3 regions of the Desulfovibrio sp. 7SRBS1 genome follow, and region 2 is predicted to be linked to each of the others. Evidence: riboswitches for the same ligand, from Rfam matches in the RefSeq annotation. Region 2 holds a riboswitch; each other region holds the start of a gene.
The links. Region 2 has a riboswitch for cobalamin ahead of ACI0FJ_RS17950 (sirohydrochlorin cobaltochelatase). Riboswitches for the same ligand answer to the same signal wherever they lie in the genome.

Region 1: linked by a shared signal. The riboswitch ahead of ACI0FJ_RS09070 (anaerobic ribonucleoside-triphosphate reductase activating protein) and the one ahead of ACI0FJ_RS17950 (sirohydrochlorin cobaltochelatase) in region 2 are both predicted to bind cobalamin.
Region 3: linked by a shared signal. The riboswitch ahead of metE (5-methyltetrahydropteroyltriglutamate--homocysteine S-methyltransferase) and the one ahead of ACI0FJ_RS17950 (sirohydrochlorin cobaltochelatase) in region 2 are both predicted to bind cobalamin.

The regions. Positions count from the first base shown of each region.
Region 1 is NZ_JBJKFD010000001.1:1,960,073-1,963,345, reverse strand. Features, by position in the region: gene ACI0FJ_RS09075 (hypothetical protein) at 142-627, shown strand; cobalamin riboswitch at 1,141-1,309, shown strand; gene ACI0FJ_RS09070 (anaerobic ribonucleoside-triphosphate reductase activating protein) at 1,360-2,142, shown strand; gene ACI0FJ_RS09065 (ribonucleoside triphosphate reductase) at 2,045-3,273, shown strand, end outside.
Region 2 is NZ_JBJKFD010000001.1:4,072,258-4,075,530, forward strand. Features, by position in the region: gene ACI0FJ_RS17945 (sigma-54-dependent Fis family transcriptional regulator) at 1-499, shown strand, start outside; gene ACI0FJ_RS17950 (sirohydrochlorin cobaltochelatase) at 536-1,645, opposite strand; cobalamin riboswitch at 1,824-2,006, opposite strand; gene ACI0FJ_RS17955 (cysteine hydrolase family protein) at 2,251-2,811, shown strand; gene ACI0FJ_RS17960 (S1C family serine protease) at 3,023-3,273, shown strand, end outside.
Region 3 is NZ_JBJKFD010000001.1:1,676,207-1,679,479, forward strand. Features, by position in the region: gene ACI0FJ_RS07800 (hypothetical protein) at 1-88, shown strand, start outside; cobalamin riboswitch at 1,252-1,381, shown strand; gene metE (5-methyltetrahydropteroyltriglutamate--homocysteine S-methyltransferase) at 1,710-3,273, shown strand, end outside.

The sequences.
Region 1 (3,273 bases), 2.1 Mb from region 2:
GCAAATCCTTGGTACCCAATTATATTTTATTATTTATATGGGCGTGTCATGGGATGCGGTCGATGTGTGTTCGCATCTCTGCTTGAAAAAAAAACTCCCCCCGCCTATTCTCAGATAAACGCGAAGAAAGGAGTTTCACCTATGCGGCATACAGCGTCGGCTCTGGCCGTTGTCTTTTTGGGGATATTCATGTGGGGGTCCTTTGCCCTGGCAGCGGACACGTTTGTCGGCTGGGAGGCGGACGGCGAATACAGTAAAATGTACGACGTTGCCGAGTACGATAAGATCAAGGGCAGCTTTGTAGAGCTTATAGATGTGACTCCCTTGCCAGGAATGGCAGTGGGATCGGCCATTGTGGTAAAGGACCGTGCGGACGGCGAAGATATTGTGGTGCATGTGGCTCCCAAGGGGTACATCCACGAGCAATTGGAAGCGCTCAATCTGCGGCCCGGACAGAAAATAAAGATATACGGTGCTTGGGTGGAAATCGACGGGCACGATGTGCTCATGGCCACCAAGATCAAGAAGACCGAGAACGAATTCGTCAAGGTGCGGCGCACCAAGGACGGCTTTCCTTTCTGGAACATGACTCCTGAAGAAATTGCCAAGGAACTGGCCGACTCCTGAACTGGCCGACCGGGGAAGCCGGAAAATTCGCCGGAAAGAAACAGTAAACTGCCTTCCCATATGGCCGCGTGCAGCGGGCCGGACAAGAGCAGGGTGGTTTTTGGCAGGAAAAGTCCGTGAGGTACATAAATGTATTCCACGGACTTTTTATTTAGATCTATGACCGGCCTGTGTATAATCCGGGGAGTGCTGTTCCTAATCCTATTCCGTGAAACATGCGCTGTCAGTACGCTCCAGATGCTTTGCCGATAAGATAAAGTCCCGCCATGTGAAATGGCCGGGGCTTTTTTTCAATTTTTTTTGATGCCCTGCCGAATAGGGGGTCCCCCTCCACTGTCCTGTGGAAAAAGTTTTTCAGACATGATTAATTGAACCTAATTGCTTGTAATCGGCGATGAGCCAAAATAAAGTAACGCTTTTGAACAGAGCTGCACTGTACAAGAAATGGCTGATGAAGTAGGTTCACTCTCAATGTGCGCGATTGTCTTCCGGCCTTTGGGGCAGGATGGAAAATTGCGAATTATTTCTTCAGGTTACGCTTAATCGCTTGATTTTTTTTCGGTTTTCCGGTGCGATTCCGGAGCGGTTCCGCCGCTGTATTTCGCGAATCAGTGAATGTTTTCAGAATGTTCTTGCCGATTCGGGATAAGCCAGCAGACCCTGCCTGAAGACTTCCTCCAAAAGTCTTCCACAAGGAAGACGACAACGTTCAGCCACACAAAATACAGCCGCATGCACGACAAACTTTCTCCGGCCTGGCAGCTGCTTCGGGGACTCCAACCTCTGAGCCTTTGCGATTGGCCTGGTCACACCACCTGTGTTCTGTTTTTCGGCGGATGCAACCTGCGTTGCCCCACTTGCCACAATGCGAACATTGCCTGGCACCCGGAAAAACAACCTGCCTTGTTTACACCCGACGTGGTCAATTACATCGAGCGCCGCAAGGACTGGCTCGACGGCATTGTCATTTCCGGCGGGGAACCCACCATTGTTCCCGATTTCCCCGCATTCCTTCAGGACATGAGGAGCTTTGGGCTGCCCGTCAAGGTTGATACCAACGGGTTGCAGCCGGGCACCGTGAGCATGCTTTTGGAACAAAAGCTTGCCGACGCGTTTTTTGTGGACGTGAAAGGTCCATGGCACAAGTATCCGGCCCTTACCGGCGATACATGCACCGAACGTCAGGCGCAGGAATCCCTTGAGTGGATTTTCGCTCTGGCCGCAAAGCAGCCGGACGTCTTTCGTTTTCGCCTTACCAAAGTACCTCTGCTCGATGCCCAGGATATCGAGACTGCCAAGACCTATCTGCCCAACGGTTTTAAACTGACGTTGCAAGACTACGTCCCCCCACGGAGAAGCAATGCCCAGCAAGATAAGCAAACGCGACGGTTGTCTGGAGACCTGGTCCACGGAGAGGATTGCCCTGGCCATTCTGAAAGCCCTGAAAGCGAGCGGGGTGAAGGACCCGCTGCTGGCCAAACGTCTGGCGGGGAAAGTAGAAGCCAAGCTTGGTGATGTAGATATTGCCGACCAGGAACAGGTTCAGGACATGGTCGAGATGGTGCTCATGGAGTCCCGTCTGTACCATGTGGCCCGTCGCTATGTTATCTATAGGGAAAAGCGCCGCCAGCTCCGTGAGCATACCGAGGCCTATCTCGACATCAAGGACACCATAGACAACTACCTGAACAAGGCCGACTGGCGTGTGAGTGAAAACGCCAACATGACCCATTCCTTTCAGGGGCTCATGCTGCACCTGTCCGGAACGGTTCAGGCCCGCTATGCGCTGGAAAAATATCCTGAGGAAGTCCGCCAGGCCCACGAGCACGGCTACTTCCACATCCACGATCTGTCCTTTGGGCTGGCCGGGTATTGCGCGGGCTGGAGCCTGCGCGACCTGCTGCTGGAAGGTTTCGGACTGGAAGACCGTTCCTGCGCCGGCCCGGCCCGCCATTTCGACTCCGCTTTGGGGCAGATGGTCAACTTTCTCGGCACCCTGCAGAACGAATGGGCTGGTGCCCAGGCCTTCAACAACATGGACACGTACCTGGCTCCCTTTGTCCGCCACGACAATCTGAGCTACGACGAAGTCTTTCAGGCCATGCAGAAGTTCGTGTTCAACCTGAATACGACCTCGCGCTGGGGTGGGCAGAGCCCGTTCACCAACCTGACGTTCGATCTCAATCCGCCCAAGCATCTGGCGTCCGAAGCCGTGATCATCGGCGGTAAGTTGCAGGATGCCACCTACGGCGATTTCATTCCCGAAATGGAAATGATCAACCGCGCCTTCCTGGAAGTGATGCTGCGCGGCGACCACCACAGCCGTATCTTTTCCTTTCCCATCCCCACCTACAACATCACGGAAGATTTTCCCTGGGACAGCGAAGTGGGGGACTTGCTGCTGAAAATGACCGCCAAATACGGCGCTCCCTATTTTCAGAACTTCATCAGCTCGGACCTGGCCCCCGAAGACGTCCGCTCCATGTGCTGCCGTCTGCAGATGGACCTGCGTGAACTGCGCAAGAAAACCGGTGGACTGTTCGGCGCGGGCGACCTGACCGGCTCCATCGGCGTGGTTACGCTCAACCTGCCCAAGCTGGCCTATCTTGCCCAGGGCGAGGAAGATTTTCTCGACCTTATCGGCGA
Region 2 (3,273 bases):
CATGCACTGTCTGGAAGCCTACAACTGGCCGGGGAATGTGCGGGAACTGGAAAATCTGGTGGAGCGCACAGCCGTGATGGCCGACGGGCCTCTTATTCGTCGGGATGATTTGCCGTCGGAAATTTGGATGGCCTCGTCGGGGGAAAATTTGGGCGAAGATTTGGGGGAACCGTTTGGGAAGCCTGTGGGTTCGGCGGTTCACGAGCCTTTTTGTGGACCGGTTTGTGGGGCGGATCTGGAGCCAGCTGCCGGGCTGTTCGCCCCGCAGGTCGAAACCGCCACACAGCCCGACATCCAGCCCGGCGGGCTGTGGGAAAGCAGGACGGAACCTTTGGAGGAGTCCAACCACAGCAGGGAGAGAAGGCGCATTATCCGGGCCTTGCATGCATCGAGCGGAAACGTCAGTGCAGCGGCAAAGGAGGTGGGAGTTTCCCGCGTTACCTTTTATGCGCACCTCAGGCGGCACGGTTTGTCGCTGGATTCCTTTCGCGAGGAATAATTTCTCGGAAGCGTTCAGCCGACTTTGGCCAGTGCGCTACCCCTTTTGCAAGGCGGCCACGGCCTTGGCCAGATGGTCATGCCAGATGTCGCGGAAGGCCTTGTGTTCCAAAGATCCGGTGGTGACGGGCATGACCTCCAACCCCATGGAGGAAAGGACCTGTTTCCAGGCCTGGGCCTTGTCGCCGAACATGTCCACCTGCACGTGATGGCCGGGCAGACACATGAAGGGCACCAAAAAAACGCGCTGCACGCCCTTGTCGAGGAACCGCTGTCCTATTTCCGCCGGACCGTTCCTGTCCATGAGCGTACCCATGGCGATGTTGGGTGCGGTCCGCATCAGCAGATTTTCCAATGCCAGATAAAATGCATGGCCCTGGTGATAGGTGCCGTGTCCCACCAGGATGATTCCGTCGTTCGCCTCTGTCTTGGGCAGTAGGCTGTGCATGATGATTTGGGCGGTGCGTTCCATGTCTGCCATGGTCTGCATGAGCGGCGCGCCAATGGTCACTTTGGTCAGCCCCTTGCGTGGGTGGACCATGGCCTTTGCCTGCTGCACGGTCCATTCGTATTCCACGCCCGGTACGGTGTGCACGGACTGTACTGCCACATGGCTGAATCCGTCGTCGACCATCTGCGAGAGGGCTTCGGCTACGGACAGGTGTTCCATGCCTCGCGCACGAAGTTTGGCCCGTATGCGGTTGGCCGTGAAGGCCCAGCGAACGTCCATGTCCGGGTAGGCTGCCCGGACTTCTTCTTCGAACAGATCATAATATTTGTGGGTGTGCGGCAGTGCGCAGCCAAAGGCCGAGAGCAGGATGCCGTGTTTGCCGGTGCGGGGTTTGGGGACGCCGCCGTGGTGATGATGGTGGGAATGATGACAATGTTCGTTATGCTGATTGTCGTGATCGTCGTGACCGTGGTGATCATCGTGCTCGATGTGGTCATGGTGGTCACGGTGAGCATCGTGATCGTGGTGATCAGGGGCATTCCCGTTATGGTGATGCTGGTGCCCGTGGTGGTGTTCTTCATGGTCATGGTTATGGTCATGGGCATGACCATGGCAACATGTGCCGCTGGCTGCATCGTGCGCACTATGTTCTTTGGGAGCGGCTTTTTTCCGGGGCTTGTGGGGTACTTGGGGCATGGTGTCTCCTTGGGGCAAGCAAAGGGGAATCCCCCAGATTGGTCCAAATGGGCACAGGCCATTACAGGACGTTAGGGAGCAAACAACAATATATTCGAAACTGGTTCGTATATGGCGCGCGGGGCCGTTTGGACCACGCCTGGCGAATTCCGTCTGAAAAGCACTCCCGCTTTTCCTGGCGGAGAAGGTGTTGTTGGCAGGTCTCCTGGCTTGTGAGTCAATGACGATTTCCAGGTCTTCCCGAGTTTTCGGTGACCAATGGCAGGGGAAATTGTCTCTTCGCTTACAGTTGCGGGGGCAGCGCTGGTTTTTCACCAGCTTCCCTGTTTAACCCTACGGGACCAACAAAAAAATGGATATATTGGGGGACATGGAAAGTCAAACCGGGGCGCGCAGGATTTCCAAAAAAGAGTAGGCAGGCTGGGGCGGTTTTTCTATACTACAGAGGTTGATTTTGTGTGTTGCGGTTGTTCAGGTCGTTCATCATACGAGTTAACTCAACCCTCTTCTTTTTCTTATAAACAACGTCATGGAAACTGTCGGACGATCAGAAAGATCGACTCTGTCTCATGTTGTATGAATAATAAACCAGATGGAGATGAAATATGGGCTATACACCAGATGCAAAGACAGCGCTTATTGTGATGGATGTGCAAAAAGGATTGGACGATCCTATTTTTGGAGAAAGAAGCAATCCAAAGGCAGAAGAGAACATCTCTCGTATAATCTCATTTTGGAGGAAGGAAAAACGTTCTGTAATTCACATCCAGCATTGTTCTGTAAATCCAGACTCACCACTTCGCCCAGGCCAACCTGGATTTGAGTTCAAGCCGGAAGCAGAGCCCATTGCAGGGGAGCCAATCTTTCAGAAGTCTGTGCACAGTGCCTTTATTGGTACAGATTTGGAATCGTATCTCCGGTCTGAAAATATTGAAAAAGTCGTTATCATAGGCTTAACAGCAGACCAATGTGTGTCAACAACCACGCGTATGGCGGGGAACCTTGGTTTTGATGTCTTGCTTGTTTCCGACGCCACAGCAACATTCAATAAAATTGGTCCGGATGGCATAGAATATAGTGCTGAAATAATTTTAGCTGTGAATTTATGCAGCTTGCATAAGGAATTTTGCGAAGTCATTACGACCAAGCAGTTATTGAGCGCGTAGCGGCGGCGAATCGATCGTTTCAATCCGACGTTCTTTTTTGCAGCGTTTCGGGATCAGCGCATCTGGACCGGCGAATCTGGACCGGCGAATCTGGACTGGGCGCGAGGAAAGGCGGGCAGGAGAAGGGAATAGGGCAGGAGATGGCAATGATACCCTGTCCCTAAATCGGCAATAGATTGACGTGTTTCTTTTGATACGTCATACCGGGAGCATGCGAAATCGAGCCCTCCTGTTTCTGCTCTGCTGCGTCCTGCTCTGCACCGCCTGCGGCAAGTCCCATTATGCCACGGAACAAGGCGTCGACCTCAACGCGTACAAATACGTTGTGGTGGCCGACCGCAACGACGACCTGATGCTTGCCATGGAATTGGAGCGGATGTTCGGCGGCATGGGGTTCGAAGTGATCAGCGTCTATAGGGCCGATGCCCTGCCCATGAAGGAACGGTCCAAAGTGCTGGTGCT
Region 3 (3,273 bases), 2.4 Mb from region 2:
CTTTTGGCTGATGAGCATTGAGTTCGGAAAAACCGTGCATCGTTGCCCCGATTGTGGACGCCGCCTGGACATCGACGAACTCGACTAGTGTTGATGACCGCGGCCTGAAATAACTTCTCAGGTTCGCTCATGCCGCTTCCGGAAGTTCTCCAATTTCTGGTCGCGCCTAAGGGACATGCTCAAGACAGGACATCCCAAAATGGGACATGCCCAAGACGGGATATGCCGGAGCGAAACATGCCGTGTGGAGTGCTGTATTTTTGTGAAACGGATGTGCAGTCGAGACACGAGTCTGTCCGGCACACTACAAAGCGTATTTGTGAAGGATCAGGTCTCAAAAACAGAGGCAAGACCTACAACGGGCCCGCTCCTGAGAGCCCAAATGCCCAAATGCCCAAGAGAAACACACGGTTTGTACGACGCAAGGGGAACGATGAGCTGTCCCGGTGGTGGTGAATTGCTGTTGTTTTTACAATAGACGACAGCAGGCAGCTCTGCATTACGCAGCTCCACGAGCAGAACATTTGCTGGCATCCGCTGCACCCAAAAGTTTCAGTGCGCGAACAGGCTGTGATGGTGCCACGTTCACAGATTGCTAGTAGCGGATTAGCGGCCCGAAAGAGCTATTCGGAATCATGCAAAGGGAATGATGAAGGCTCTCAGCAAATCATAATTTTCTTTTTTGTCCTATTCCTTCCTGCAGGGCACCTTTGGCTTCCGTGGAATGGCCCCTCCGCCCGCCAAAGGTGCCTCCCTTATTTGGCTCGATGAAGTTCCTGTACTCGGCCGCTTAGCTTTCTGTTTTCTGCCCGAGCAAAAGCCACCCACTCCCAAGGTCTACCAAAGCAAGCTTTGGCAATCTTCAGCTCCCTGGCTCTCCGTTTCCCCAAAAGCAAGGGAGTATCCCAGCTCTGTGGGACTCCATGTGGGAATCATAGTGCACATGTCCTTTGCTTTGAACGGGAAGTAACTCGCTGGACCCCCAAAATAGGTCGCCGGAACATTTCCATTCCCTTCATTCTGATGCTGCTTCATCCCATGCTGCGGTCCGTCCCCCGAACAAAATCATTTTTCCCATTCGCCTTGTCCCGATCGCCCCACTATCTGGGCTCCTTTTGCTCTCTTTTCCGTTTTGGCTTTCAAGTAATTTCTTTTGCAAAGTGGTGAGTAAAATGATTGACATAAAGTTCACACAACTATATCTAAATTAAATGATATTTGATTAATCTTTAACCAAAGCTCGCGAGAAACGGAAGACGGTGCAAATCCGTCGCAGACGCGCTGCCGTAACCGGAAAGTACGCCCGCCTCTTCACTGGTTTTGCCGGGAAGGAGAGACAAAATGGCATGTTGGTCAGCCAACGCACCGGAAGCCGGAAGACGCCTCGCCAGCACGAAACAAGGCCCCGCGATATGGGCTGGAAAACTATGCCGAAGCAGACAGGATTTGCTGTTGACGGAAACAGCGTGATAAAGAAAGCCTTTTCGTCGACACAAAGCACCACGTATGTAATCGTGGAACAAAATCTCCCATGCCCGGCATGCACCAGGAGCACAGCGAAGCATTTGGCCGGATTGGCCGGATAGTTCGTGGCATCCTCACACTCCAGCAGATCGCTCCGCATTTTCACGATTTTCGACCGCGCCGGAAAAGCCACACCGGCCCCGAAACCGAACACAGGAATGCTTATTCATTCCACGGAGGAGCACATGCGTACACATTCTCTGGGATTCCCCCGCATTGGACGTGACAGGGAACTCAAAAAAGCCATGGAAGCCTTTTGGCGAAAATCCATCAGCCAGGACGAACTCCTCAATGCAGGAAAGGAACGGCGCCTGGAAAACTGGAAGATTCAAGCCGAAGCAGGTCTTGACCTCGTACCCGTTGGAGACTTCTCCTTCTACGACCACATGCTGGACACGGCAGTCACGCTCGGCTGCATTCCACAACGCTTTGGCTCGCCGGACTGCGACGCCGACCTTGAGGCCTATTTCCAGCTTGCCCGTGGAGGCGACCACCTCCCTGCCATGGAAATGACCAAATGGTTTGATACCAACTACCACTATATTGTTCCTGAAATTGCTCCCTACCAAAAATTTTCACTTTCCTCGTCCCGCCTGTTCGCACAAGTCCAGGAGGCCTTGGATGCCGGACTGAAGCCCAAGGCAGTTCTCCCCGGCCCCTTCACGTTCCTCCACCTGGCGAAGTCCACCCGGCCGGACTACGATAAATGGAACGCACTCGACGACTGTCTTGCCGTGTATGGGCAAATCGTGGAACGTCTTTCCCAGAGCTGCGAGTGGATTCAGATCGACGAGCCTATTCTCTGCTTGGACACTCCCCCCGGCTTTTCGCAACGTTTTGTCGACGCCTACACAAGACTGCAACAGCACTGCGCCCCGGCCAAAATTCTTCTGGCAACCTATTTCGGAGCCATCGACGACAAACTCTCCTTGCTGACCGCTCTGCCCACAGCCGGGCTGCATATAGACCTTGTTCGCGCTCCGCAGCAGCTCAACGCCGTAGCCAAAACCCTTCCCAAGGACAAATTCCTCTCCCTCGGCCTTGTGGATGGCCGCAACATCTGGAAAACCGGACTTCCTGCTGCCGATAAAAAAAAACGTCAGGCTGCCGAAATCCTGGGCAATGACCGCCTCCTTATTGGCTCCTCCTGCTCCCTCCTTCACTGCCCCGTGGATTTAAACTCCGAAACAACCCTCGCCCCTGAAATCAAAAACTGGATGGCCTTTGCTGTCCAGAAATGCAGCGAAATAGCAACACTTGGCAAAGCAGCCTCGGGTATAGATGTAACAGCCGCATTCGCCCAAAGCGACGCAGCCGCTGTAAGCAGAGCCACAAGTCCCAAGGTCGTCAACCTTGGCGTACGCCAACGGGTGGACGACATCACCCCGGACATGGCCAGCAGAAAATCTCCATTTGCCGAGCGCATCCGGCTGCAGAAAGACAGACTCCAACTGCCACAACTGCCCACAACAACCATTGGATCGTTCCCGCAAACTTCGGAAATACGTGCGACCCGCCGTCAAAGAAAAATCGGAGAACTCGACGAGTCCGCATACATAACAGCCATGCAGAGTGCCATAACCGAGTGCATCCATGAGCAGGAGACCCTCGGCCTGGACGTGCTTGTCCATGGCGAGCCCGAACGCAACGACATGGTCGAATACTTTGGCGAGCAGCTGGATGGCTTTTGCTTCACAACCAACGGCTGGGTGCAGAGCTACGGCAGCCGCTGTGTAAAGCCGCCCGTTA